Regions from separate parts of the Streptomyces sp. NBC_01622 genome, predicted to be linked through region 1. Evidence: riboswitches for the same ligand, from Rfam matches in the RefSeq annotation. Region 1 holds a riboswitch; each other region holds the start of a gene.
The links. Region 1 has a riboswitch for S-adenosylmethionine ahead of OH768_RS45680 (amino acid ABC transporter permease). Riboswitches for the same ligand answer to the same signal wherever they lie in the genome.
Positions count from the first base shown of each region.

Region 2: linked by a shared signal. The riboswitch ahead of OH768_RS38080 (aminotransferase class V-fold PLP-dependent enzyme) and the one ahead of OH768_RS45680 (amino acid ABC transporter permease) in region 1 are both predicted to bind S-adenosylmethionine.
Region 3: linked by a shared signal. The riboswitch ahead of OH768_RS01295 (putative leader peptide) and the one ahead of OH768_RS45680 (amino acid ABC transporter permease) in region 1 are both predicted to bind S-adenosylmethionine.
Region 4: linked by a shared signal. The riboswitch ahead of thrC (threonine synthase) and the one ahead of OH768_RS45680 (amino acid ABC transporter permease) in region 1 are both predicted to bind S-adenosylmethionine.

Region 1 covers NZ_CP109293.1:9,846,446-9,853,376, reverse strand. Annotated here, with positions in the region: gene OH768_RS45705 (LLM class flavin-dependent oxidoreductase) at 1-396, opposite strand, end outside; gene OH768_RS45700 (putative leader peptide) at 509-598, opposite strand; gene OH768_RS45695 (GNAT family N-acetyltransferase) at 646-1,383, opposite strand; gene OH768_RS45690 (ABC transporter substrate-binding protein) at 1,464-2,492, opposite strand; gene OH768_RS45685 (amino acid ABC transporter ATP-binding protein) at 2,544-3,341, opposite strand; gene OH768_RS45680 (amino acid ABC transporter permease) at 3,338-4,318, opposite strand; SAM riboswitch class IV at 4,653-4,761, opposite strand; gene OH768_RS45675 (glutathione S-transferase C-terminal domain-containing protein) at 4,838-5,722, opposite strand; gene OH768_RS45670 (putative leader peptide) at 5,790-5,903, opposite strand; gene OH768_RS45665 (alginate lyase family protein) at 6,019-6,931, opposite strand, start outside.
Region 2 covers NZ_CP109293.1:8,224,693-8,231,623, reverse strand. Annotated here, with positions in the region: gene OH768_RS38095 (rhomboid family intramembrane serine protease) at 1-309, shown strand, start outside; gene OH768_RS38090 (Lrp/AsnC family transcriptional regulator) at 306-587, shown strand; gene OH768_RS38085 (hypothetical protein) at 584-1,120, opposite strand; gene OH768_RS38080 (aminotransferase class V-fold PLP-dependent enzyme) at 1,157-2,518, opposite strand; SAM riboswitch class IV at 2,685-2,801, opposite strand; gene trpD (anthranilate phosphoribosyltransferase) at 2,878-3,942, opposite strand; gene OH768_RS38070 (cytochrome bc complex cytochrome b subunit) at 4,077-5,726, opposite strand; gene OH768_RS38065 (Rieske 2Fe-2S domain-containing protein) at 5,723-6,778, opposite strand; gene OH768_RS38060 (c-type cytochrome) at 6,775-6,931, opposite strand, start outside.
Region 3 covers NZ_CP109293.1:279,350-286,280, forward strand. Annotated here, with positions in the region: gene OH768_RS01270 (cupin domain-containing protein) at 1-410, opposite strand, end outside; partial or broken gene OH768_RS01275 (RrF2 family transcriptional regulator) at 574-861, shown strand; gene OH768_RS01280 (TauD/TfdA dioxygenase family protein) at 988-1,809, opposite strand; partial or broken gene OH768_RS01285 (isopenicillin N synthase family dioxygenase) at 1,855-2,882, opposite strand; gene OH768_RS01290 (AAA family ATPase) at 3,232-3,789, opposite strand; SAM riboswitch class IV at 4,180-4,292, shown strand; gene OH768_RS01295 (putative leader peptide) at 4,314-4,442, shown strand; gene OH768_RS01300 (ABC transporter substrate-binding protein) at 4,690-6,309, shown strand; gene OH768_RS01305 (ABC transporter permease) at 6,313-6,931, shown strand, end outside.
Region 4 covers NZ_CP109293.1:5,146,451-5,153,381, forward strand. Annotated here, with positions in the region: gene groL (chaperonin GroEL) at 1-421, opposite strand, end outside; gene OH768_RS23195 (cold-shock protein) at 832-1,038, opposite strand; gene OH768_RS23200 (MoaD/ThiS family protein) at 1,470-1,745, opposite strand; gene thrC (threonine synthase) at 1,829-3,160, opposite strand; SAM riboswitch class I at 3,178-3,334, opposite strand; gene OH768_RS23210 (glucosyl-3-phosphoglycerate synthase) at 3,517-4,461, shown strand; gene OH768_RS23215 (trehalose-6-phosphate synthase) at 4,558-6,039, shown strand; gene otsB (trehalose-phosphatase) at 6,626-6,931, opposite strand, start outside.

The sequences.
Region 1 (6,931 bases):
GAGACCCGCGCGGCCGGTGCTGACGTAGTCGAGGGTGGCGATCGCCTTGGATATGTGGAACGGCTCCGTGTGCGTGGAAACCACCGTCGGGACCAGGCCTATGTGGCTGGTGAGCGGTGCGATCCGGGCCGCGATGAGTACGGCGTCGAGGCGTCCGCGGACCTGGTCGGTGCGGCCGTCCAGCTCGCCGTAGTGCGAGGACTGCAGGCCGAGGCCGTCCTCGAAGGTCACGAAGTCGAGCAGACCGCGCTCGGCCTCGGCGACCTGGTCGGCCCAGTAGGCGGCGGTGAACAGGTCGCGGGGCCGGGCCACCGGCTCGCGCCAGGAGGCGGGGTGCCAGCCGGTGCCGTCGAGGGCGACGGCGAGATGCAGAGGAGGAGGGGAGGTCGATGACACGAGTGGTGCCTTCCTGGAGGTCCGTACGAGATCGCCGGCCCGTGGAAGCGGGCGCACGGCGGCTGGGGAGCGCAGCGAATGGGGTCCCCCCGGCCGAAGGTTGGGGGAGGGGTCAGGGGCGACAGAGCGCGCCGGCCACGCGCAGCAGGTCTATGTGCTGCCGTGTGGTGAGTCGCACGTGGAGGACAGCGGCGCCACACATGTGCTCCACCTCCACGGATTCCGGCTTCACTAGGGGCAACCGCACGGCTATGCCGTTTCTTCCGGATCGGCGGCGGAAGTCGGGCCGGTGAACCGTACGAGCGAGAAGACCGTCCGGGCGCGCAGCGTGAAGCCGATCGACTCGTAGAGCCGGATGGCGTTGGTGTTGGTGGCCGCGGCGTGCAGGAAGGGGTGGTCGCCGCGTTCCTTTATGCCGGCGGCGACGGCGCGGACCAGGCGGGTGGCCAGGCCCCGGCCGCGGTGCTCGGGGTCGGTGCACACGGCGCTGATCTCGGTCCAGCCGGGCGGGTGGAGGCGTTCGCCGGCCAGGGCCACGAGTCGGCCGTGGTGGCGGATGCCGAGGTAGGTGCCCATCTCGACGGTACGGGGCAGGTAGGGGCCGGGTTCGGTGCGGGCGACCAGGTCGAGGATCTCGGGCACGTCGTCGGCGCCGAGGCGGACGGCCTCGGGGTCGGGCTCGGCCCGCAGACCGGTGTCCACGAGCTGGACGCCCTGTCCGGAGCGGACGATCTCCCAGCCGTCCGGGGTCTCGCCCACTCCGCGCACGGCGGCGGTTCCGCCGGGGCCGATGAGAGTGGCCAGGTCGGCCCAGGCGCGCGGATCGTCGTTGTCGGTGATGGCGTGGAAGCCGGCCACGTCGACGGGGTAGCGGGCGGCGCGGCCGACGCGTTCGGCGAGATGGGCGTGCGGGCCGGTGAGCGCGGCCCAGGCCGGGTTGTCCAGGACGTGGGAGGTGGTCGTTTCGAGACTGGCGGTGGAAGACATCGGGTGACGGCTCCGGTACTGGTCGCACGGGTCGGGGACCCCGCCGGGTTGTGGCGGGGTCCCCTTGCCGGGAGGGTGGGTCAGGAGTCGCTGAGCGGCAGTCCGGGCGGGTTGACCTGGGACTTGGCGACGGCCTCGTTGGAGAGGTTCCAGGCGGCCAGCCACTTGGCGTACTGACCGTTCTTGATCAGGTAGTTGATGGCGTCCGCGAGGGGCTTGGCGAGGCCGCTGTTCTTCTTCGCGGTGGCCGCGATCAGGCCCTGGAGGGAGGATCCGGCGCCGGAGTACGTGCCCGCGTTGCGGACCGCCTTGGCCGTGCCCTTGGTCGAGGAGACCTGGTAGGCGACCGAGGGGTTCGGGGCGAGGTAGGCGTCGATCTTCCCGGAGGCCAGCGCGAGGTAGGTGCTGTTGTTGTCCTGGAAGTACTTGACGGTGAGCGCCTTCTTGCCCTCGGCGGCCAGCTTCTTCTTCCACTCCAGGAGGATCCGTTCCTGGTTGGTGCCGGCGCCCACGGCGACGGTCTTGCCGGCGAGGTTCTCGTAGTTGCCGTCGAAGTTCCAGGAGTTGTCGGCCTTCACCGCGAAGCCGAGGTTGTCCTCGCGGTAGGAGGCGAACTCGTACTTCGCCTTGCGCTCCTCGGTGTCGGTGACGTTGGAGAAGGCGACATCGACCTTGCCGCTGTCCAGGCCGATGAAGAGGTTCTCCCAAGTGGAGTTCTTCAGCTCGGGCTTGAGGCCGAGGACGGCGGCGACCAGGCGGGCGATGTCGGTCTCGGAACCGGTGAGGGTCTTCTGGTCCGAGCCGACGTAGCCGAGCGGCGGGGAGCCGGCGGGCAGGAAGCCGACGCCGACCTCCAGCTTGCCGCTCTTCGCTGTCGCCTTGGGCAACTCGGCGCTGATCGACTTCACTTCGGCGACCTTGAGCGTCGCCTCCTTGGCGGCACCGAGGGAGAAGGCGCCCACGGTGACCGTGCCGGAGGCGGCACCGCCGGACGTGGTGGCCGCGTCACTGTCGCCGCCGCAGGCCGCGAGACCACCGGCGAGGGAAGCGAGGACGGTTCCCGCGGTGAGTCCGCGAGTGATTCTGCTGCGAAGGCTGGGCGTAGACATGGCTGTTCCTAGGCTCGGTGTTCGGGGCTGTCGAAGGTGAAGAGGTGAAGCTCAGAGGACCTTGCTGAGGAAGTCCCTGGTCCGTTCGTGCTGTGGCTTGTCGAGGACCTCGTGGGGCGGGCCCTGTTCGACGATCTTTCCGCCGTCGATGAAGACGACCCGGTCGGCGACCTCGCGGGCGAAGCCGATCTCGTGGGTGACGATGACGAGGGTGGTGCCGCTGGTCGCCAAGTCCTTGATGACGGACAGGACTTCACCGACGAGTTCGGGGTCGAGGGCGGAGGTCGGCTCGTCGAAGAGGATGACGCCGGGCCGCAGGGCGAGGGCCCGCGCGATGGCCACGCGCTGCTGCTGGCCGCCGGAGAGCTGCCTCGGGTAGGCGCCGGTCTTCTCGGCGAGACCGACGCGGCCCAGCAACTCCCTTGCCAGTTCCAGGGCTTCGGGCTTGCCGAGCCTGCCGGTGGCGACCGGGGCGGCGGCGACGTTGTCGAGGACGGTCAGGTGCGGGAAGAGGTTGAAGTTCTGGAAGACGAAGCCGATCCGGCTGCGCTGCGCGAGGATGGCGCGCTCGCTCAACTCCTTGAGCCTGCCGCCCTGTTGCCGCACTCCGATCAGCTCTCCGTTGACGCTGACGTAGCCGATCTCGGGCTTCTCCAGGTGGTTGATGACCCGCAGCAGCGTGGACTTGCCGGAACCGGACGGGCCTAGGATCACGGTGACCTCGCCGGGCCGCACCGTGAGGTCGACGCCGTCCAGGACCCGGTGGGCGCCGTACCACTTGTGGACGTCGTGCACCTCTACGGCGGCGGGTGTGATGTCCGCCAGCGGTTCGACGGTGTTCGTGGTCATACGGCGGTCTCCCTGCGGATGCGGGCCCGCAGATCGGTGACACCGTTGCGGAGTTTCTGGATCGGGGTGGGCGGCAGGGAGCGGGTGGCGCCCCGGGCGTAGTGGCGCTCGACGTAGAACTGGATGACGGACACGACGCTGGTCAGGATCAGGTACCAGACGGTGACGACCAGGAGCAGCGGCACGATGTCGCCGGGGTAGGTGGAGCCCATCGTCTGCGCGGAGCCGAACAGGTCGAGCAGCGAGACGTAGAAGACCAGCGAGGTGCTCTTGATCAGGCCGATCAGCTGGTTGACGTAGTTCGGGGTGATGGAGCGCAGCGCCTGCGGGAAGACGATTCTGCGGAACTGGTAGCCCTTGGGGAGGCCGAGGGCGGAGGCGGCCTCGTGCTGGCCCTGGTCGACGGAGAGGATGCCGCCGCGGACCACTTCGGCCGCGTACGCCGCCTCGTTGAGGCTGAGTCCGACGACGGCGACGACCATGTCGGTGGCGAGCTTCGACTCGTCGAAGGAGAAGAAGGCGGGTCCGAAGGGGACGCCGATGCTGAGCGTCTGGTACAGGGCGCTGAAGTTGTAGAGGAAGATCAGCACCACGATGAGCGGGATGGAGCGCAGCGCCCACACATAGGTCCAGCTCGCGGCGCGCAGCACGGGGCTCTTCGACAGCCGGGCCAGGGCGAGCAGGATGCCGCCGAGGAGGCCCAACACCGCGCTGAGCGCGGCCACTTCGAGAGTGATGACGAGTCCGTCGAGGATCGTCGGGCGCAGGAACCAGTAGCCGAAGCGGTCCCACTGGTAGAAGGAGTTGGTGACCAGTCCGTGGACGAACTGGGCGATCAGCACCAGCACGACCAGCGTGACGATCCACCGGCCGGGTCGGCGCAGCGGCTGAACTCGCTGTGCCGTCAGGGGTTTTGACGGGGCGTCGGCGGACGGGGCGTCGGCCAGGGACACAGTGGTGCCTGGGGGTTCACTCATGGTGGGCTCCGGCGGGTTCACAGACCCCGGTCCGTGGCGGTGGACGCGCGACGGCGGACGGCACGCGCGGGTGCACGGGACCGGGGGCGGGGAAGGGGCAGGCACACCGGCGGGAGCGGGTGTGCGTCAGAGGTGCGTCGGCCGACTGGTCGTCAGGCCCGACAGCGGGCGCGGCCCGAGGCGGTACACAGTGCGCTGCTGACCCGGAGCAGATCGACAGCGCGGTCGGCGACGAACAGGTTGGCGTACGACCGTACGCAGCCCTGCGGGCGGCATATGGCCGTCCTGGGAGCTGCGTACATGGCGTCACCTGTCACTGTTCCGGCCCCGCAGGGCCTCGCGCTTACCGAAACGTCATCCGGTCCGGTCGTCACCTGGGGCACCCCACCGCGTGCGAGGGTTGCCGGTCAGCAAGCCAGGGCTTGTCGCTGACACTCATGACCGTTCTGGCCGCAAGTTAAGACAATTGCCCGAACGAATGTCAACGGCCGTCCACCAAGTGGATGGTGCGGACGCCCCTCAACTGCGGCAAGCTCCCGTTTCGTCCGCGGCATGGGCTGCCCAGTCCAGGATCTGGACGGCGGCACCGGCGGCCTCCAGGCCCTGGCAGCGGGCGTGGTGGCGGCGGGCGATGCCGTCGAGGTCCAGATGGGCGCCGAAGGCCGGGTGCGCGGCCAGTCGGCGGGCGTAGGCCCACAGGTGGGGATGGTCGGCGATGCGCTGCACGGCCGCGGCGTCCAGGTGGTAGCGGTGCACGGTGTCGAGTTGCACCAGCGTCACCCACAACTCGACGTCTGCGGCGGTGAGTTCGTCGCGGATCATGTGCTCGCGGCCGTCCAGCCAGCGGTCGAGCGAGCCCAGCGTCTCCAGCAGTCGGCCGAGGGCTTCGTCACGTTCCGCCTGTTCGCCACCGGCCGCGCCGGCGCGCTGCGCCGCGTCCTCGATGCCCTGTGCGCAGAGCCGCTCGACGGCCTCGATCTCCGACTCGGCGCCGCACGGGTAGAGCTGGGGTCCGCCCTGGCCGAAGTGCCGGGCGAGGTCGCGGGTGATGTCGGGGGCGTGGGTGCTGACGATGCGGCCGGACCAGTCGTCGCTGAGTACGGGCGCGGTGGCCGGTCCGGAGTAGCGGTGGGCGCTCGCCTCGTAGAGCGGGCGCAGTGCGGAGTGTCCACCACTCGGACAGTCGGGTACGGCGGACAGGAACACGGCCGGACAGCTCTCGTGGAGGCCGAGCAGGCTGTGGGTGACGGCGATGCGCAGGCCGTCGGCGCAGGCGGTGGACAGGTGGAGGCGGTAGCGGCGCGGGACGGCGTAGTGCCCGCTGCGCGCGTCGCGCCCGATCCGGCCCCGGAACTGGGGGGCGGAGCGGGGTGAGGGGACGGCGGCGAGAGGCGTGACGGACATGGGACTCCCCGGGTACGGGCGCGTGGACGTACGCGCGGCGGAAGCGTCGTCGAACGGTGGAGGGGACTCAGCGCAGTGGGCTCATGGCGCTGCAGACCCGCAGCAGATCGATGTGACGGCGGGAGGTCAGAAGGGGCGAACGGTCCACTCGGCTGGTGGTGACCGGCTCAAGGCGCCCCATGTTTCCCTACCTGTTCACTAGGATTCCCTACTGGAGTGTCGATCCACCGTCGCCCGGGGTCAAGAGGGCGTCCACGGGTCGGGCACAGATCCCGACCCGTGGACATGCCGGGCCGCTACTTCGCGTACATCAGGGTCCCGAAGCCGAGCTGGTCGTAGCCGCCGCTGTCGGAGCCGTAGTCACCTCCCCCGCCCTCGGGTGCGACGAGGTTGTAGTACATGGCCGAGATGTACTTGTCGTCGAGGCTGATCCGGCGGTTGTAGTGGAAGTGGAGCATCGCCCACACCGGCCGGATCTGGCCGCGCGAGGAGGAGGAGATCACCGTCTGGGACGACTGGGCGCAGCTCTGCCCGGTCCCCCAGGTGTAGGTGGTGAAGGGCACGTCGCTGCCGCTGTTGTACTTCGCGACGTACTGGGCTGCCTTCATGAAGCGGCGGCTGTCGTACGAGTACAGGTCGTCGCCCTGGTTCCAGGCCATCTCGCACACTGCGCCCATCTGCCCCATGCCCATGACGGTGTGGCCCTGGTCGCGGCCGGACTCCTGCCACTGGCCGAGCGCGTAGCCGTCCGAGTCGGTGTACAGGTACGGCACGGCGTGCGCGATCGAGCCGTTGCCCGCACCCGACTTGAAGTACGTGACGGCCTGGTCGTACTTGGCGCTGTCCTCGTTGAGGATCCCGATGGCCAGGATCGACGCCATGTTGCACAGGTCCCAGTTGGCCCAGTAGTTGGTGATGCAGGCGTCGTTGTGGTTGGTGAGGAAGCTGTTGTTGAGCGGGTAGAAGACGTTTGCCAGCATCTGCTGGGCGGCGGCGAGATTGAACCCGCTGTAGTCCCGCATGAGTTCGCAGGCGTTGGCGAACTGCCAGCCGTACAGACCGGCCGCGAGGAACCGGTCGGCATTGCCGGTGACCGAAGTCAGCGTGGTCGACCAGGCGTTGAGGATGTTCGCGGCGCACACGGCGTTCGCCTCGGTGCCACCGACCTTCCAGCGCAGGGCGTTCTGGTAGGCGGCCGCGATGTCGTTG
Region 2 (6,931 bases), 1.6 Mb from region 1:
GGCGCGTCCGGGGCGATCTCGGCGGTCCTAGGGGCGTTCCTGTACCTCTTCCCCCGGGCCCGCGTGACGAGCCTCCTCCCCTTCCTCTTCTTTCTGCCCCTGCGCTTCCCCGCCTGGGTCGTGCTGCCGTTCTGGGCGGCCCTCCAGTGGCTGGCGGCGGGCCGGGCCGCGCAGGGACCGGGGGTGGCGTACCTCGCCCACCTGGTCGGCTTCACGCTGGGCTTCGGTTACGCGTGGGTGCGGTTCGGCCGTACGACTAGAGTGAAACCCGCCCCAGCAACGGTCCCCGAGGGAGAGAACCAGCCGTGATCACCGCGATCGTCCTCATCAAGACCAGCGTGGACCGGATTCCGGAGATCGCCGAGTCGATCGCCGCGCTCGAATCCGTGAGCGAGGTCTTCTCCGTCACCGGTACGTACGACTTGATCGCGATGGTGCGGGTCCGGCAGCACGAGGACCTGGCGGAGGTCATCCCCGGGCGGATCAGCAAGATCCCCGGAGTGGAGGGGACGGACACGCACGTGGCGTTCCGGACGTACTCCCAGCACGACCTGGAGGCGGCGTTCGCGATCGGGCTGGACTCCTAGCGGGCGTTGAGCCGCTTCCACAGGGTGACCAACGCGCCCCAGTTCACGACCTCCCAGGCCGGTAGGTCGGTGCGGCGACCATGACCGCCTCGCAGGGAGAGCCGGGCGTCCCGCCGCTTCGGCCACCACGACGACGGCACGGACCAGTCGGGCAGATCGGCATCGAGCCGCGGCTCCCGCAGGTCGGCCCACCGGTAGGCCGACAGCCCGCCCGGGACGAACAAGCCGTCCGCGTCGGCGGTGAGGGGGCCGAAGGTGACCTGCCTCCCCGCTTCGAGACGGTCCAGCAGGGCGGGCACCTGCGCGTCCGCCATCCGCTGCCGGAGGTGCTCGACGACTGACCGTATCCGCTGGTTCTCGGGGCGGTCCTGGTCCGCCGAGCCGACCTGGATCTGCCACTCGTCGACAATGAAGGCCTGTTCCACCCCGTCGGCGAAGCGCAGCCGGTGCCGGTGGCCGCAGCCGTACCAGCCGACGCCGTGTCGCTCGTCCTGTCCGACGGTCACGTCCATGGTGGAGCGCCAGTGCGTCACGTCCGCCCAGCGGCGGGGCCGCCCGTCCCTGGATCGTCACACGGCCGGCACGCAACGGCCGTCCTGCGTACGGTAGTTCCACTTCGCGCCGTCGGTCACGAGCTCCCGTACGGCCGACACGAAGCGCTCGACGTGCTCGTCCGGGGTGCCCGCGCCGAAGCTCACGCGGATCGCGTTGAGGGACTTCTCGCCCGGGGCGGCCTCGGGGGCACCGCACTCGCCCTGGGTCTGCGGGTCGCTGCCGAGCAGGGTGCGTACCAGCGGGTGGGCGCAGAAGAGGCCGTCGCGGACGCCGATGCCGTACTCGGCGGAGAGGGCGGCGGCGAAGTGCGAGCTGTTCCAGCCGTCGACGACGAAGGAGAGGACACCGACGCGCGGGGCGTCGTCGCCGAACAGCGACAGGACGCGGACTGCCGGGACCTCGGCCAGGCCCGCCCGCACCTTCTCGATCAGGTACTGCTCGCGCGCGACCAGCGTGTCGAAGCCGGCCTCGGTGAGCGCCTTGCAGGCCGACGCGATGGAGTAGGCGCCGATGACGTTCGGGGAGCCGGCCTCGTGCCGGGCGGCGCTGTCGTGCCACTCGACGTCCACTCCCCCGTCCTCGCGCCGGGTGACCTTGCGGCTGGCGCCGCCGCCCGCGAGGTAGGGGTCGGCGGCCTGGAGCCAGTCGGCGCGGCCGGCGAGGACTCCGGAGCCGAAGGGGGCGTAGAGCTTGTGGCCGGAGAAGGCGATCCAGTCGACGTCGAGGTCCTGGACGGACACCGGGTGGTGCGGGGCGAGTTGGGCGGCGTCCAGGACGGTCCGGGCGCCGTGGGCGTGCGCGGCGGCGGCCAGTTCGCGGACCGGCCACAGCTCGCCGGTGACGTTCGAGGCGCCGGTGACACAGACCAGGGCCGGGCCGTACGGGTCTCGGGCGGCGAGCGCCTGCTCCAGGGTCTCCACGGCCTGGCGCGGGGTGCGCGGGGCGTTGAGGTAGGTGACCCGGGCGTCCTTCCAGGGCAGCAGCGACGCGTGGTGCTCGGTCTCGAAGACGAAGACCTGGCAGTCGGCGGGGAGGGCGGCGGCGAGGAGGTTGAGGGAGTCCGTGGTCGAGCGGGTGAAGATCAGCTGGTCGTCGGCGCGGCAGTCGAGGAACTCGGAGACGGTCTTCCGCGCGTTCTCGAAGAGGTCCGTCGACAGCTGGGAGAGGTAGCCGGCGCCGCGGTGGACGCTGCCGTAGTACGGGGCGTAGGCCGCCACGTCGTCCCAGACGCGCTGCAGGGCGGGGGCGCTGGCCGCGTAGTCGAGCGCCGCGTAGGTGACTTCGCCACCCGTGACGAGCGGGACGGTGACATCCCGGCCGAGAACGGGCAGCTGGGCACAAATGGTCTGAGCGGCGGCAGCGGTGGAGACAGACATGGCGAACTCCTGTGAGAGGCAAGACGGAACCACCGTGCGAACGCGCAGGGCTCAAACACGGAGGAGGGTGAAAGGGGGTATGCGGAGGCGGGGCTCGACGCCCTATCGCATTCGCTTGCTCACAGAGGGCTCCCTCGATGACCAGGACCCCTGGTGTCTTTCGAGGGGCCCGCGCTTGCCGCAGACCTCGCTGCCTACGGCCTGGTCTTCACCCGGGGCACCCCGCCACGGACGGAGGGTTGCCGGACAGTCGGCCGGGGCCTCATGACTGTCACTCATGACCTGGTCAGAAAACCTACGTGAGGTGATCGTCGTCCCGCAACCCGTGTCCGGATCGCGGGACGACGACCGCTATACCGCTACGCGTTGGTGGCAGCCGCCCAGCGCTCCAGCGTCCGCTTGGCGGCGCCCGAGTCGATCGACTCCGCGGCCTTCTCCATCCCGCCCCGGATCCGGTCCGCCAGCGGCCCGTCCCCGCGCTCCAGCGCCACCAGGGCAGCCGCCGAGTTCAGGAGTACGGCGTCCCGCACCGGGCCCGTCTCGCCGTCCAGGAGACGGCGGGCGACACCCGCGTTGTAGTCGGGGTCGGCGCCGCGCAGGGCCTCCACCGGGACGAGTTCGAGGCCGACGTCCCGGGGGTCGAAGGACTCCTCGGTGACCTTGCCGTCGCGGACGATCCACACCCGGGAGGTCGCGGTGGTGGTCAGCTCGTCGAGGCCGTCGTCACCGCGGAACACCAGCGCCGAGGAGCCGCGTTCGGCGAGCACGCCCGCGATGAGCCCGGCCATGCGGGTGTCGAAGCAGCCGACCGCCGACGAGGTGACCTTCGCCGGGTTGGTGAGCGGGCCGAGCAGGTTGAACGCGGTCGGAATCCCCAGCGCCCCCCGGACCGCGCCGACGAACCGCATCGAGGGGTGGAACTTGGCCGCGAAACAGAAGGTGATCCCGGCCTCCGCCGCCACCCGCGCCACCTGCTCGGTCGGCAGGTCCAGATTGATGCCGAGCTTCTCCAGCACGTCGGAGGAGCCGCTCGCCGAGGACGCGGCCCGGTTGCCGTGCTTGACGACCTTCGCGCCGGTACCGGCGATCACGATCGCGGACATCGTCGAGATGTTGACCGTCCTGGCCCGGTCGCCGCCCGTACCGACGATGTCGACGGCCGGCCCCGGGATGTCCAGCGGCTTCGCGTGGGCGTACATCGTCTCGACGAGACCGGTGATCTCCTCGACCGTCTCGCCCTTGGCCCGCAGCGCCACCAGGAAACCGGCGACCTGCGCGTCCGCCGCCTCACCGCTCATCATCCGGTCCATCGCCCACGCCGTGTCGGCGGTGCTCAGGTCCTGTCCGGCCAGCAGCGCACTCAGTACGTCGGGCCAGGAACGGGCCGCCGCGGTGTCGCCTCCAGCGGGGGTCACAGCGCTCATACGGCCGCTCCTGGGTGTCGTAGAAAAATGGTTCAACGATGTGCCCCCACCCTATCCAGCGCGGGACATGGCGAAGGGCCCCGTCCGGTGTTCGGACGGGGCCCTTCGACTGTGGCGTGGCGACGCCTCAGCGATCAGTGGTGGCCGTGGCCGCTCGTGATCTCCTTGTACTCCTCGACGGTGGGCTTGGGGATCTGGGACTCCTCGCCGTAGTACGCCTCGCTCAGCTTGGCGCGCAGCTTCTCGGAGCCCTTCACCTTGCGCTCGACACCGTTCTCGTCGACCGTCGCGCCGATCGCGGCCGGCACGTACTGCTCGTGCGCGGTGAGCGTGTGCAGCGCGTCCTGGCTGAGCGGCTCGTGCACCTCGATGAACTCACCGTGCGGCAGGCGCTTGATGATGCCCGACTCGCGGCCGTGCAGCACCTTGTCCCTGTCCCGGCGCTGGAGACCGAGGCAGACCCGCTTGGTGGCGATGAACACGAGCACCGGCACCACGAAGAAGCCGACACGCACGAACCAGGTGATCGAGTTGATCGACAGGTGGAAGTGCGTGGCCCAGATGTCGTTGCCGCCGCCGACGAGCAGGACGAAGTACCACGAGATCCACGCGACACCGAAGGCCGTACGGGTCGGGACGTTGCGCGGGCGGTCCAGGATGTGGTGCTCGCTCTTGTCGCCGGTGACCCAGGACTCGATGAACGGGTAGACCGCGATCGCGACCAGGACCAGCGGGAAGATGACCAGCGGGATGAACACGCCCAGGACGAGCGTGTGGCCCCAGAGGTTGATCTCCCAGCCCGGCATCGTACGGATCAGGCCCTCGGAGAAGCCCATGTACCAGTCGGGCTGGGCACCCGTGGACACCATGTCCGGACGGTAAGGACCCATGGCCCAGATCGGGTTGATCGAGGCGATCGCCGCGACGGCCGCGATGACGCCGAAGACCAGGAAGAAGAAGCCTCCGGCCTTGGCCATGTAGACCGGCAGCAGCGGCATGCCGACGACGTTGTTGTTCGTCTTTCCGGGGCCCGCGAACTGCGTGTGCTTGTGGTAGAAGACCAGGATCAGGTGGCCGACCACCAGCCCGAGCATGATGCCCGGCAGCAGCAGGATGTGGATCGAGTAGAACCGCGCGACGAAGTCGCCGCCCGGGAACTCGCCGCCGAAGAGGAAGAACGACAGGTACGTGCCGACGATCGGCACGGACAGGACCGCGCCCTCCATGAAGCGGACACCGGTGCCGGAGAGCAGGTCGTCCGGGAGCGAGTAACCGGTGAAGCCGGTGAACATGCCCAGGACGAACAGCAGGAAGCCGAACAGCCAGTTGACCTCACGCGGCTTGCGGAACGCGCCCGTGAAGAACACGCGCATCATGTGCACGAACATGGCGGCGAGGAAGATCAGCGCCGCCCAGTGGTGGATCTGACGGATCAGCAGACCGCCGCGCACATCGAAGGAGATGTGCATCGTCGAATTGAACGCCTCCGACATCAGCTGCCCCTGGAGCGGGACATAGCTGCCGTGGTACGTCACCTCGTTCATCGACGGGTGGAAGAACAGCGTCAGATACACACCCGTGAGGATGATGATGATGAAGCTGTAGAGGCAGACCTCGCCCAGCATGAACGACCAGTGGTCGGGGAAGATCTTGCGCATGTTGGACTTGGCCAGGGAGTAGATCCCGAGGCGTCCGTCCGCCCAGTCGGCGACACGCTCGCCGGCCGGTGCTTTGTCGCGCCGCTCGCCCGCCGCGGCTGATGTGTGCGTCTCGTTGGTGCTCATCCGCGCTCCCAGAATGCAGGACCGACGGGCTCCTCGAAGTCGCCGAGCGCCTGGAGGTAGCCCTCGTCGCTCACGCCGATGCGCAGCTGCGGCAGGGCGTGACCGGCCGGGCCGAAGATCACTCGGGCACCGTCGGAGAGGTCGAAGGTGGACTGGTGGCACGGGCACAGCACGTGGTGCGTCTGCTGCTCGTACAGGGAGATCGGGCAACCCACGTGGGTGCAGATCTTCGAGTAGGCCACGATGCCCTCGTGCCCCCACTCCAGCTCGCGCTTGTCCTTGATGTTCTCCGGCTGGAGCCGGACGATCAACAGCGCCGCCTTGGCGATCTGGGTCTGGAAGTCCTCGTCGGTCTCCTCCAGGCCCTCGGGCTTGGCGAAGGTGAGCGAGCCGACGGCCACGTCCGAGGGACGCAGCGGCAGGTTCGTGTTCATGTTGACGAGCAGCTTGCCCTTGGACCAGATGGTGTGGCGGAGCTTGGTCCCGGGCAACGGGCCCAGGTCGCGCAGCAGCATCACGCCGGAGAGCGGGAACAGGGCCAGCGCGCCGAACATCGTGTTGCGGATCAGCTTGCGACGGCCGAGCGCCGACTCCTTGGCACCGTCCTTGAAGTCGGCCATGACCTTGGCCTTGACCTCGGGGGGCGCCTCGATCGCGTGCCGCTCGTCGGCGATCTCCACGTCGGACATCAGGGTACGGGCCCAGTGGACCGCGCCCGCGCCGATGGTGAAGAGCGCTCCGCCGAGGGTCAGGCCCAGCGCGAAGTTGAGCGCGCTGATGTGACCGATCGGGAAGACGAAGATCGACTTGTCGGCCGGGATCGCCACGTACGAGGCGATGAAGCCGACCGTGAGGAGCATCGACAGCGTGAACAGGAAGGCGACGACGCGCTCGGACCGCTTGGCGGCCCGCTCGTCGATGTCCTGGACACGGTGCTCGTGCGGCGGCAGTCCCGGGTCGGCGAACGGGTTCTGCTCGTCCGCTACCGACACCGCGCCGTGCGCGTCCTGCTCAGCGGGCAGGTTCTCTTCTGGAATGTCTTGGCTACTCATGACTTCTTGGCCTTTGCGGTCCGAGCGGCGACCCAGACGGCTACCGCGATCAGCGCGCCCAGACCGAAGATCCAGGCGAAGAGACCCTCACTGACCGGACCGAGACCGCCCAGCTCAAGACCGCCGGGGCTCTCGGTGTTGTCGCCGTTGACC
Region 3 (6,931 bases), 9.6 Mb from region 1:
GGGTCGGGGTTCTCCTCGCGGTGCGGGACGAACGGGGGGACGAAGATGTAGTCGCCGGGGGACGTGCGCAGACGGATCTCCTCCGGCCGCGGACCCGCGTCGTCGAGGAAGACGAACTCGGGGTGTCCGCCGACCACGTAGATCGCGGTCTCGGATTCGCCGTGGTGGTGGTCGGAGGAGGCCGTGGAGGGGGCGACATGCGTCTGGCCCATCCACAGTTTCTCGGAGCCGACCGTTCTCCCGCTCACCGCTGCGAACCTGCGCATGCCGCCGCTCTGTGCCGTGTCGCCGTCGAGGGCGTCGGCGCGGATGTGGTGCAGGCGGGTGCGCAGGGGGGTCGCGGACTGCCCTGCGGCGTCGTGGAGATGGGGGTGGAAACCCTCGCCGGGGGTGGTCAACGGCTCGCTCATGGTCGGTGACGCTAGAGCCGCCCCGAAAAGGATGTCAACAGGTGTCCATTGTCCTTCACCTGCGGCAATGTTCCCGCAATGTATGCGGGAATGGGCGGGCGATCCCGTGCGGGGAGCCTGCGGAAGTCGCCGTGCCGGGGTCCACGCCGGGCGTTGTGTGCGCATGCATATCTCCGCGAAGGCGGACTACGCCACGCGGGCCCTGCTGGAGCTCGCCTGCGAACCTGCCCGTCCGCTCACGTGCGAGGCGATCGCCTCCTCGCAGCAGATCCCGTTCCGGTCCCTGAAGTCCGTGGTGGGTGAGTTGCGCAGAGCCGGTCTGGTGCGCAGCCAGCGCGGCTGCGAGGGCGGGTACTGGCTCGGCCGGCCCGCCGACGAGATCACGCTCCTGGACGTCTCCCGCGCCGTGGACGGCGAGTTGATCACCCTGCGCGGCGAGCCGCTGGCCGGCCCCGAGCGAGTGCCGCATGCTCGGGACCGCGATGTTCAGAACTGCCTGGTCCAGCAGGGTGGTTGCCCCTGCGGCCAGGCACACCAGCAGTACGCGACGGGCGGCGCGGTCCTCTCCCGGGAGCATTCAGGCGTGCCGCTCCGTGACGCCCGCGTCCGGCTCCACACCGAGGACCTTGCGGTAGACGCGCTCTCCGTCGCCGTAGTCGTCGACGGCGTAGTGCCAGGTCGCCCGGTTGTCCCAGAGGACGAAGTCGCCGGGCTTCCAGCCGAAGCGGATCGTGTAGTCCGGCGAGGAGGCGTGGCGCAGCAGATGGTCGAGCAGCACCTTGCTCTCCGCCGGGGTGACGCCCGTGAGCTGCTTCGCCGAGCTGCTGATGAAGAGACCCTTGCGCCCGGTGGTGGGGTGGGTGAGGACGACCGGATGCTCGACGGGTTCGCCGGGAGCGTCCTTCTTGCTGCCCTGCGCGTAGTTCTCGGCGTTGCCGTTGTAGAGGGCTCCGACCGACTCCAGCAGCACCTTGAACGGCTCGGACAGGTCGTCGTACGCGGCCTGGAGGTCCGCCCACAGAGTGTGGCCGCCCAACTCCGGCACCACCTCGTAGGTCAGGGACTCGATGGCGAACACGGGCTCGCGCCACAGCCCGCCGATGTGCCAGGTGCTGGCCTTGCCGGTCTGCTTGACGTTGTACGGGTAGACCAGCGGGTTGGCCGGGTGCTTCACGGCGGTCGGGTGGTCGAAGGGCCGCGCGAACAGGCTGACGGCCGCGACCTGCTGATCGGGCGTCAGATGCTGGCCGCGGAACACGAGGACCTTGTGTTCCCGGAAGGCCCGGCGCAGTTCCTCGGCGGTGCTCTCGTCGACGGGCGCGGTCAGATCGACGCCGGCGACTTCGGCGCCGAAGCGGGGCCCCGCCCTGAGGATGTCGAGACGGGCGACGGTGGTCATGACGTTCTCCTTCTTCTACGACGGGTGCGGGTGCGTGGGACTCGTTCAACGTCCCCGGCAGCTGTGGGCCAGGACGTCGGACCACCAGCGTTCGGCGAACCTCGGGTGCGAGCGGAGCCAGCCGATCACGGCGTTCTCCCCGAAGGCGGCGAGGAGCGGGTTGTCGGGATCCTCGGTGACTCCGCGGCTCAACGCCGCCAGTTCCGGCGGCAGTTGGAGCGGCTGCACCACGGCGTCGAAGCGCGGGCCGAGGAAGAACGGGATGGAGTTCCGGTGAACGCCCGACCGCGGGCTGACGACCCGGTGCTGAGTGGCTTTCAGATAGCCCTGGGTGGCGATCTCCAGCATCTCGCCGATGTTGAACACGAAGGCGCCGGGCACCGGTACGGCGTCGATCCATTCGCCGTCCTCACTCCGCACCTGGAGTCCGCCGACCTCGTCCTGCTGCAACAGGGCGAGATATCCGTAGTCCTTGTGCGCGCCAACCCCTTGATCGGCGGTCTCGGCGGCACGCGGCGGATAGTGCACGATCTTCACGTGTACTGCCGCCTCGTCGTCGAACCACTGGTCGAAGTAGCGCTCGTCCTGCCCGAGCGCGGCAGCGAGGGCGCGCAGGACCTCGCGGCTCACCCTTAGCGCCTCCGCCTGCCAGCGCAGCACGATGTCCCGCAACTCCGGGAGCGCGGACGGCCATTGGTTGGGGCCGACGAGCCGGAGGTAGTCGGGATCGCCCGGTCCGGTGGGGATCGCCTCCCGTTCCGCGCGATGTCGATCTGTTCGCGCCAGTCGGCGCTGCCCGCCGTGTACTCGGTGCCGGTGCGTGTGTAGCCGCGGAACTGGGGCGAGTTGACGTTCTCGATCTCCAGCCGCTGTTCGTCCGGCAGTGCGAAGAAGGAGCGGGCCGCGTGCAGGATCTCGTCCCGCACGGATACGGGAACGCCGTGTCCGGTGACGTAGAAGAACCCCACTTCGTGGGCGGCGGACCGGAGTTCGCCCAGGAAGGCGGCACGGTCGGTACCGGGATCCCGGAAGCGGGAGATGTCGATGACGGGGAGGGCGGTGGGCTGTGCCATGGGTTCCTTCGCGGCGGCAGCAGACCCGGACACGGCGGTGCGCGCGTCAACTGTCGTACAGGGACGTTCGATTGACGACAGACCCGGGGGATGCGCCGAGAGCGGGCGGAGGGAGGAAGGGGCGAGGTCGAGGTCGTCGCGCGAAGGTCAACGACAGAACTGGTCGGCGCGGCGGCTCACCCAGAAAGGGTCGAGCAGCACCGTGTGTGCCTGGCCAGTGGTGTCCATGGCCGGATCAAAGCACACCCGGGAAGGTGCGTCCACCACGCGTCCCGAGCGGTGAGACGACCACGGACATCGCCCGCCGCGGTGGCCGGACCCTCCCGGAGCCGCCGATCGGGCCCCGCGGTCACGTGCCTCGGACGGTGAGTCGGGCGATGGTGTCCGCGATCAACGCCACTCGGTCGGCCACGTCACCGGCCGGCACCTCCACGAGGTCGTAGCCGAACCGCCGATAGCTCTCTTCGTGGATCCGCTCGAACACCAGCGACTCCTGGAAGCTGATCCGGCGGGCGTCGGTGGGTTCGCAGAATCCGATGTTGCGGACGAAGAAGACCTGCGGTTCGTAGATCCGGTCGCGGGTGATCCGTTCGATCTCGCCGAGGAGCGGCGTCGGAGCGGGGCGGCCCAAGTACCTGGTGAGGGCGTGCGTGCAGACCGGGGATCGATCGTAGATCTGGTGGGTCACGTTTCGCGTCGCGGACTTCATTTGTCGTCGGCGCTGCAAGTCGACCACCTTCTCGACGAAGGCCGGCCGGGTCCAGGGCTCGGCGTCCCCCTCGGCCTGCTCGCCCGCGATGACCGCGGTGGCCGCCTCCTCGACGACGTCGAACCCGTCCGCCCTCAGCCGACGGAGGATCGTGGTCTTTCCGGCGCCGGGCGCACCGGTGAGGATGTATCGCTGCATGGCGGGTCCTTGGTTCGTCGTGACGTGGGGGCCGACCGCGAACGGCTCGGCTGGAACTGGCAGACGGCAGGCGGCAGTTCGGTGTGAGGTGTGACAGGAACCCCGGTTCGAGCCGGGGTGGTGAAGGCCGCCGTGCGGGGCGATGAACGCCTCGCGGCCGAGTGAGGGAGGGCGGAGATCACGCCGGGAGAACAGCCACGGAATCCGGTCGGCCGGGCGCAGTGCGATCCGCAGCCGGACGGTTCCGGGCCGGTGCGGCAGCCTAGCCGACACACCGGGCACCTGCTCTGTGAGGGAAGGTGCCGGTGAGGCTGCGGTGACGACCTCGCCGACTCCGCACCTCTGCCCCGGCATTGACGCACGGCGACACGGCTCCATACGATCAACAGCGGCATTGAGTGTCAGCGTCAAATCCCGGTCGGCTGACCGGCAACCCCCCGACGCAGTGGGGCGCTCAGGGCGAACGCCCGGCGGGGACGCTGATGGCTCTGCGAACGCGCGACCCCGTGACCGGGGTCCCGGATATGGAGGACGGCGTGCTCAACAGCTACGGCCCGAGTGCCTCCTGTCACGACGCCGTCGTTTTCTCCCGGCTCTCGCGCCGGCGCCACATCGACCTGCAGCGCTTCACCAGCTGTCTGTGTCACAGCTGACCGAGTCCGGCCTTCAGGGCTGACATCTGTCCGGCCTTCGAAGCTGACAGCTGTGGTCGCCCGTCTCGCACGGGCCTCTTCCCCCCTTCTCCCACGGGTCGACATGTGCGCGGGTGTGCCCCGCGCAGGTCGACGCGTTTTCCACGCTTCATGAGTCCCGCCCCCGCCGGGGTCGGCACCGTCCGCGTCCAGCCACGGTCCGCGCAGGTCCGTGTGCACGCGGTGACACGAGTAGGAGCACCTCTCCGTGACAGCACATCCGGTCTCCCGAACCACTCGACGAGCGGCTACGGCCGCCCTTCTGACCACCAGTTTCCTACTGACCGCCTGCGGATCGGGTGGCGGAGGCTCCGACGCCGGCGGCGGACAGGCCAGGTCCGGTGGCACCCTGACCTTCGCGGTGGGCTCCGACGCCGGCTGCGTGGACCCGCAGCAGGTGGCCAGCAACGACACCATCTACTCGGTGCGCCAGATCGTGGACTCCCTCACGGACCAGGACCCCGAGACCGGCAGGATCGTGCCGTGGCTGGCGAAGAGCTGGGACATCAGCTCCGACGCGACGACGTTCACCTTCCATCTCAGATCGGGTGTCACCTTCAGCGACGGGTCCAAGCTGACCGCTCAGGTGGTCAAGGACAACTTCGACGCGGTGCCGAAGCTCGGCGCGCTGGGGACCCTCGCCGAGGGCTATCTGAGTGGCGTGAAGAGCACGACCGTGGTCGATCCGCTCACCGTCAAGGTGACCTTCCAGCAGCCCAACGCCCAGTTCCTGCAAGCCACTTCGACGCACTCGCTGGGCATCGAGTCGTCGGCGAGTGCGAAGAAGTCGCCGCAGGAGAAGTGCAGCCAGGGGGTGGTCGGCTCTGGGCCCTTCGTGCTGAAGCAGTACGTACAGAACCAGTCGATCACGCTCGTCAAGCGCACCGGCTATGCCTGGGGTTCCCCACGGTGGACCAAGAGCGGCGAGGCCTATCTCGACAAGGTGGTCTTCAAGGTCGTACCCGAGGCGGGAGTTCGGGCCGGCAGCCTCCAGTCGGGTCAGGTGGACGCGATCAGCAGCGTCGGCAAGGCCAACGAGGCGGCTCTCAAGGGCGGTCAGGTCACCCTTCAGCGGCGGGCCAATCCGGGCGTGGTGTTCGGCCTGGCCTTCAACAACTCGCGGCCGGTTCTGAAGGACGCGCGGGTGCGCCAGGCCATCGGGTTCGCCATCGACCGCAAGCAGATCACCGACACGGTGTTCCCGACCGGGACCCGGCCCGCGACCAGCGTCCTGGCACACACCACACCCGACTACGCCGACCTGTCCTCGGACCTGACAACCGATGCGACCAAGGCGAAGTCCCTGCTGGACGCGGCCGGTTGGAAGGTCGGCAGCGACGGCATCCGGACGAAGGACGGCAAGAAGCTGAGCCTCGCGGTCGACTGGATTCCCAACTCGGCCACGAACCAGCCCGCGTTGGAGCTGATCCAGCAGCAACTCAAGGCTGTCGGCGTCGGCCTGACGCTCAAGCAGCTCCAGGTCACCCAGCTCGCCCCGACACTTCAGTCCGGCGACTACGACGCGGCATGGAGCAACGTGACCCGCGCGGACCCGGACATCCTGCGCAGTTCCTTCTCCACCAAGCTGGCCAACTTCTACCGCCTTCCCGCGACCCCGCTGGACACCGCGCTGACCGGGCAGGCGGCGACCACGGACACCACCAGGCGCGGCCAACTGGTGGAGCAGGCCCAGCAGTTGATCGTGCGGAACGCCTACGACGTGCCGGTGGTGGAACTCCAGACCCAGATCGGCGTGGCGAAGAAGGTGCACAACCTCAACTTCGACGCCTCCAGCCGGATCCAGCTGCACGACACCTGGATCGGCTGACGCATGCGCCGCTACGCGATCAAACGGCTCGCCCAGGCGGTCGGGGTGCTGTGGGCCGCCTACACGGTGTCCTTCCTGGTCCTCGACTTCCTGCCGGGCGATCCGGTCACGGCGATGGCCAGTGCCGGAATGGACTCCGGGACGGTCGACCCGGCCCAACTGGCCGCGCTGCGCCACGAGTACGGCTTCGACAAGCCGATTCTGGTGCAGTACGCCGACTATCTCGGCCGGGCGGTGCGCGGGGACTTCGGCGACTCGGTCTCCACCGGTCGGCCGGTGTCCTCGACGCTGGCCGACGCGCTGCCGCAGACCCTCCAGCTGACCGGTGCCGCACTGCTCCTCGCCGTGCTCCTCGGCGGTGGACTGGCGGTCGTGGCGACCTACACCTCCCGCCGATGGCTGCGTCAACTGCTGCTGTCCCTGCCGCCGTTGGGGGTGTCGGTCCCGACGTTCTGGGTGGGGCTGCTGCTTGTCGAGTCGTTCTCCTTCCGCCTGCACTGGTTCCCCGCCTTCGGCAACGACGGGCTGCGGGGGCTGATCCTGCCGGCGCTGACGCTGGCGATCCCGACCGGCGCGCAGGTGGCGCAGGTGCTGGCCAAGAGCCTGCTCACCGCGCTGGACC
Region 4 (6,931 bases), 4.7 Mb from region 1:
CCTTGGTCTCCACGTCCTTGGCCTGCTCAAGGAGGGCACCGGAGACGGCCTCGACGGCCTTCTCGATACCGCGCTTGAGGGCCATCGGGTTGGCGCCGGCGGCTACGTTGCGCAGACCCTCCTTGACGAGGGCCTGGGCGAGGACGGTCGCGGTGGTCGTACCGTCACCGGCGACGTCGTCCGTCTTCTTGGCGACTTCCTTGACCAGCTCGGCGCCGATCTTCTCGTACGGGTCCTCGAGCTCGATCTCCTTGGCGATGGAAACACCATCGTTGGTGATCGTGGGGGCGCCCCACTTCTTCTCGAGGACGACGTTGCGGCCCTTGGGGCCGAGGGTGACCTTGACGGCGTCGGCGAGCTGGTTCATCCCGCGCTCGAGACCGCGCCGTGCCTCCTCGTCGAACGCGATGATCTTGGCCATGTGAAGTGGTCCTCCCGGACTGGGGTGGATTGCTCCGGACCGCGCTGGCGCCCGCGACGGACGGCCTGCCTGCCCCGTGGTTCCTTGCACCACCTGGCCTGCGGGCCTCACCGACCCGGTCCTTCGTTATCACTCTCACCTTCAGAGTGCTAACGCCAATGATTAGCACTCGGCATGCCCGAGTGCAAGGTGCGCCCGCGAAGCGGGCTCGTTGAGGGGTGGTGGTCGGGCGACGGGTGGGCGCAAGCGGCTGCCAGGTTCTGACCTCCCTGGCACGGGCCCGGCACCGGCCCGGACGCGTCCCGACTCCGGGCATGCCGAAGGGCCCGTACCCCAGGAGGTGACCCCCCAGGAGTACGAGCCCTTCGGTGAAGAACGAAGAACGTCGCTGCTGTTCGTCGGCGCGTGCTTCAGCCGGTCGCGAGCCGGACCATGTCCGCCTGCGGCCCCTTCTGACCCTGCGAGATCTCGAAATCGACCCGCTGACCCTCTTCCAGGGTGCGGTAGCCGTCCATCTGAATCGCGCTGTAGTGGACGAAAACATCCGCACCACCGTCGACCGCGATGAAGCCGTACCCCTTCTCCGCGTTGAACCATTTGACGGTGCCCTGAGCCATGCCTAACTCCCCTATTACTGGCCCTTGCACGGATCCGCACTTCGCGGATCCGGGTCAGACCTCACCCCCCACAGGATTGGGGGCGTGCGCCGGAACGCGTCGACCGCGGCCGAATGTATCCGTCCAACTGCCGTCTGCAACAGGTCAATCCGACGAGAATTCCGGGCAGGACCGGTCGGGAATTTACGGAGAATTCGTCCGACTTCAGGGCAAGTCGGGCCCGATAAAGGCAATATAAGGCGCAAAAGACCTGCACACTTTGGCTACTTCTCATCGCACGCGGAGCCGGTACTCATATGCGTTCGGCATGCGGAGTGGAGCGCGTTCCCCAACTGTACCCCGCTCAACCATAGAGAATTGCCCCCTCCGCTTCTCTCACGGAGGGGGCAATTCGATGAACTCTTGGTAATCGACGTTACCTAGGGTAACGATCAGCCGCCGGCGACGGCCGGAATGATCGAGACGCCGGCCCCGTCCGGGGTGGCCGTCTCCAGCCCCTGCTCGAAGCGGACGTCGTCGTCGTTGACGTAGACGTTGACGAACCGGCGCAGCTTCCCCTGGTCGTCGAGGACGCGGGCGGAGATCCCGGTGTGGTTCTTCTCCAGGTCCGAGATGACCTCGGCGAGGGTCGCACCTTCGGCGGTTACTTCGGCCTGCCCGCCGGTGTAGGTGCGCAGGATGGTGGGGATGCGGACACTAACGCTCACGATGAAACCTCCGGTCAGCTTCTTTTTAGGGGCGCGGGGCACTGCGCGACCAGCCCCCACCGGCCCGCAGACGAACAACGACGCTAGGACGCGAGCCCAGCTTCCCTGAAGGACTCAAGACTCGGGCGGATCGTCGCGGTGAGCCCGGTACCGGCAACCGCGTCCAGCGTCTTCAGACCGTCCCCGGTGTTCAGCACGACAGTCGTCAGCGTCGGGTCCAGCAATCCGTTGTCGATCAGCTTCTTCGCCACGCCCACGGTCACCCCGCCCGCCGTCTCCGCGAAGATCCCCTCGGTCCGGGCCAGCAGCTTGATCGCGTCGACGACCTGCTCGTCGTTGACGTCCTCCACCGCTCCGCCCGTACGCCGGGCGATGTCCAGCACGTACGGCCCGTCCGCCGGGTTCCCGATGGCGAGGGACTTCGCGATGGTGTTCGGCTTCTGCGGGCGTACGACGTCGTGCCCGGCCTTGTAGGCGACGGACACCGGCGAGCAGCCCTCCGCCTGGGCGCCGAAGATCTTGTACGGCTTGTCCTCGACGAGCCCGAGCTTGATCAGCTCCTGCAGACCCTTGTCGATCTTCGTGAGCTGGGAGCCCGAGGCGATCGGCACGACCAGCTGGTCGGGAAGCTTCCACCCGAGCTGCTCGCAGATCTCGTACGCCAGGGTCTTGGAGCCCTCCGCGTAGTACGGCCGCAGGTTGACGTTGACGAAGCCCCAGCCCTCGCCGGCCGGGTCGCCGATCAGCTCGGAGCAGAAGCGGTTCACGTCGTCGTAGTTGCCCTCGATGCCGACGAGCTCGCCGCCGTAGATCGCGGCCATGACGATCTTGCCCTCTTCCAGGTCGTGCGGGATGAACACGCAGGAGCGGAAGCCGGCCCGGGCGGCGGCGGCACCGACCGCGCCGGCGAGGTTGCCGGTGGAGGAGCAGGAGAGGGTGGTGAAGTCGAACGCGCGGGCGGCCTCGATGGCCTGGGCGACGACGCGGTCCTTGAAGGAGTGCGTCGGGTTGCCGGAGTCGTCCTTGACGAACAACTTGCCCGCGTCGACGCCCAGTTCGCGGGCGAGGTTGTCGGCCTGGACGAGCTTGGTCCAGCCGGGGTTGATGTTCGGCTTGGTCGCCACGTCGGCGGGGACGGGCAGCAGGGGCGCGTAACGCCAGATGTTCGCGGGGCCCGCTTCGATCTGCTTGCGGAGCTCTTCGGTGTCGTAGGCCGAGAAGTCGTAGGCGATCTCCAGCGGGCCGAAACACTCCTCGCAGGCGAAGACCGGGCCGAGCGGGACGCGGTGGCCGCACTCGCGGCAGGACAGCGCGGCGGCGGGGCCGAGATCAACGGTGCTCGTGGGGTTCGGATCCGCGGCGGTCGTGTCCGTCTTCGCGGAGTTCGTGGTGCTTGCAACAGTCTGCGCAGCCATGGAGGCGAGGCCCTTTCTCCTCATCTTCCTCACGACGCATCTCGCCGTGAGACGGATTTGGCACCTTCCCGAGCCGGGAGCCTCACCACGTCAGCGTGTACCTGCGTGACAAGACCGGCTGGAGGGTTGCCGGGGCTTCATCGGGCCGTATCCCTCTGCCCCTCTGGATGAGCGGTGTTCAGTTGTGTATGCGATTGTCCCGCCGACGGCCCCCGACATGCGATGGTCATCAGCGTTGTTCAAGACTGTAACCGAAGGCCAGGACAGTTGAGTGAGCCGTCCGAACCGCGAGATGGATCACAGACTCACTGTCTGTGACCAGCCCTCGCCGAGAGAACGCAGAGGAGCCGCGCAACGTGCTGAAGGAAGTCGAGCACTGGCTGAGCACCCGCTCCTGGTCCCTGACCGATCGGCCGCTCCACAAGATTCTGGCCGCGAAGCACCGCACGGGCCAGTCGGTCTCCGTCGTGCTGCCCGCACTGAACGAGGAAGCGACGGTCGGTGACATCGTCGCGATCATCCGTCACGACCTCATGCAGCAGGTCCCGCTCGTCGACGAGATAGTCGTCGTCGACTCCGGGTCCACCGACCGCACCTCCGAGGTGGCCGCCGCGGCGGGCGCCCGGGTCGTGCACCGGGACGACATCCTGCCCCGCATCCCCGCCGTGCCCGGCAAGGGCGAGGTGCTGTGGCGCTCGCTGCTGGTCACCAGCGGCGACATCGTCTGCTTCATCGACGCGGACCTGAAGGAGTTCTCCTCCGACTTCGTCACCGGGATCGTGGGCCCGCTGCTCACCGACCCCGGCGTCGACCTCGTCAAGGCGATGTACGACCGCCCGCTGGGCGGCGCGGCCGGCCAGGGCGGACGCGTCACCGAGCTGATGGCCCGCCCGCTGCTGAACATGCACTGGCCTCAACTGGCCGGATTCGTGCAGCCGTTGGGCGGCGAGTACGCTGCCCGCCGCTCGCTGCTGGAACAGCTCCCGTTCCCCGTCGGCTACGGCGTCGAGCTGGGCATGCTCGTCGACGCGCTGCACCTGGTGGGCCTGGACGCCCTCGCCCAGGTCGACGTGGGCGTGCGCAAGCACCGGCACCAGGACGGGCAGGCGCTGGGCCGCATGGCCGCGCAGATCTACCGCACGGCACAGCTGAGGCTGGCCCGCGGGCATCTCATCCGGCCGTCCCTCACCCAGTTCGAGCGGGGACCGGAGGGTTTCGAGCCGCGCACGTACTCCGTGGACACGGAGGAACGGCCGCCGATGGCCGACATCACCGAGTACCAGTCGCGCAAGGTGGCGTAGCCGGCGCGGGGGCGGACGGCCGTATACGGACCCGTCCGGTCCGTTGTGACCCGTCCCTACGTTTGAGTGTTTCCGGGCCGGGCTAGGTTGTGCCGTATGGCTTCTACGTCGTCCACGTCGTCCGCGTCCGGTGCAGCTCAGGTGCTCGTCGCGTCCAATCGCGGTCCGGTCTCGTACGAGGTGGGCGACGACGGTTCGCTGCGCGCCCGGCGCGGCGGCGGCGGGCTGGTGTCCGGGCTGTCGGCGATCGGGCCGGACGCGGGGGCGCTGTGGGTGTGCTCGGCGCTGTCCGACGGCGACCGGGAGGCGGTCCGGCGGGGCGTCGGCGAGGACGGAGTGCGGATGCTCGCCATTCCGGCCGACGTGCACGCCGACGCGTACAACGGGATCGCCAACTCCGTGCTGTGGTTCGTCCACCACATGCTGTACCAGACCCCGCTGGAGCCGGTCTTCGACGCGGAGTTCCGGCGCCAGTGGGCGTCGTACGAGACGTACAACCGGGCGTTCGCCGAGGCGCTGGCGGAGGAGGCGGCCGAGGGCGCGGCGGTGCTGGTGCAGGACTACCACCTGTGTCTGGTGCCCGGGATGCTCCGTGAGCTCCGTCCCGACCTGCGGATCGGGCACTTCTCGCACACGCCGTGGGCGCCGGTGGAGTACTTCGCGATGCTTCCGGACGACATCCAGGTGCGGCTGATGGAGGGCCTGCTCGGGGCGGACCGGGTCGCGTTCCTGACCTGGCGGTGGGCTACGGCGTTCGAGAACTGCGTGCAGGGGCTCGACCCGTACAGGTGGCTCCCCCAGTGGCCGTCGGGTGCGCCGCGTTCGATCGAGCACCTGGAGAAGGAGCGCATCACCCGCAGGACGCTCATCGGTGTCCACGGGCTCGGCGCCGACGCCGAGTTCCTGCACGCGCGCTCGCACCAGGCGGACGTCGAGGAGCGGATGGCCGCGCTGCGCGAGGAGATCGGCGAGGGCCGCAGAACCATCGTCCGGGTGGACCGGACCGAGCTGTCGAAGAACATCGTGCGCGGGCTGCTGGCGTACCGGCAGCTGCTCGACGACCACCCCGAGTGGCGGGAGCGGGTCGTGCACGTGGCCTTCGCCTACCCGTCCCGGCAGGACCTCGCCGTGTACCGGGACTACACGGCCGAGGTGCAACGGGTCGCGGACGAGATCAACTCCCTTTACGGGACGCCCGGTTGGACCCCGGTCGTCCTCCACGTCAAGGACGACTTCGCCCGCTCGCTGGCCGCGTACCGGCTCGCCGACGTGGCCCTCGTCAACCCCATCCGCGACGGCATGAACCTCGTCGCCAAGGAGGTCCCGGTCGTCTCCGACGAGGGCTGCGCGCTGGTCCTCTCCCGCGAGGCGGGCGCCTTCCAGGAACTGGGCAAGGACGCGATCGCCGTCAACCCGTACGACGTGATCGGCACGGCCAACGCCCTCCACGAGGCGCTCATCATGCCCGCCGAGGAACGCGCCGAGCGGACAAAGAGGCTGGCCGCGGCGGCGACGGCGCTGCCGCCGGCCCAGTGGTTCCTGGACCAGCTGAACGCACTGCGGGATCAGGCGAGTTGAGCGGCCGCCGCCGACAGCGAGGCTACGGTCCCGCCGGGCAGCGTCCGCCGCGTCGCTACGGTGGGCCCGGCCCCCTCCACCGACATCGGCCCCGATCAGCGCAGTTGATCACGACGCACGGGCGGCGGAGCGTCGAGGCCGTCGGCCGGGGACACCCGGGCCGCCGCGACAACCCGGCCCAGCGCCCGCCAACACCCGCGCACGATCAGCGAAGTTGAGCATCGAGCCCCGAAGCGCCGACAGCGGGGCTACGGTCCCGCCGGGCGGCGTCCGCCGCGTCGTTGCGGTTGGCCCGGCTCGTCGCCGCCGACGCGGGCCGCAGGGCCGGACGCCCTGCCCGACCTCCTCCGCCAACACCCGCCCCGATCAGCCCAGTTGATCACGACGCACGGGCGGCGGAGCGTCGAGGCCGTCGGCCGGGGACACCCGGGGCGCCGCGACAACCTGGCCCAGCCGCCACCAACACCCCGGCGCGATCAGCCCAGTTGAGCGGCGGGCACCGACAGCGGGCCTACGGCTCCGTCGGCCGACGACCGCCATCTCGCGCCGACGCCCCGGCCCAGCCCCCGCCAACACCCCCGCGTGATCAGCCGAGTTGAGCCGCCAGCGCCGACAGCAGCGCCACGACCCCCGCCGCGCCGTCCACCACCAGGTCCGCGCGTTCGCGTAGTTCTGTCACCTCGTCGTTGCCGCTGCACACGAGGAGGCCGGGGAGGCCGTCGGAGCGGAGCTTTTCGACGGCGGCGAAGGCGGGGAGGTCGCCGAGGTCGTCGCCGGCGTAGAGGACGGACTCGGCGCCCGTCTCGCGGAGGTAGTCGGCGAGTGCGACGCCCTTGTCCATGCCGGGTGGGCGCAACTCCAGGACCAGGCGGCCGGGTTCGACGATCAGGCC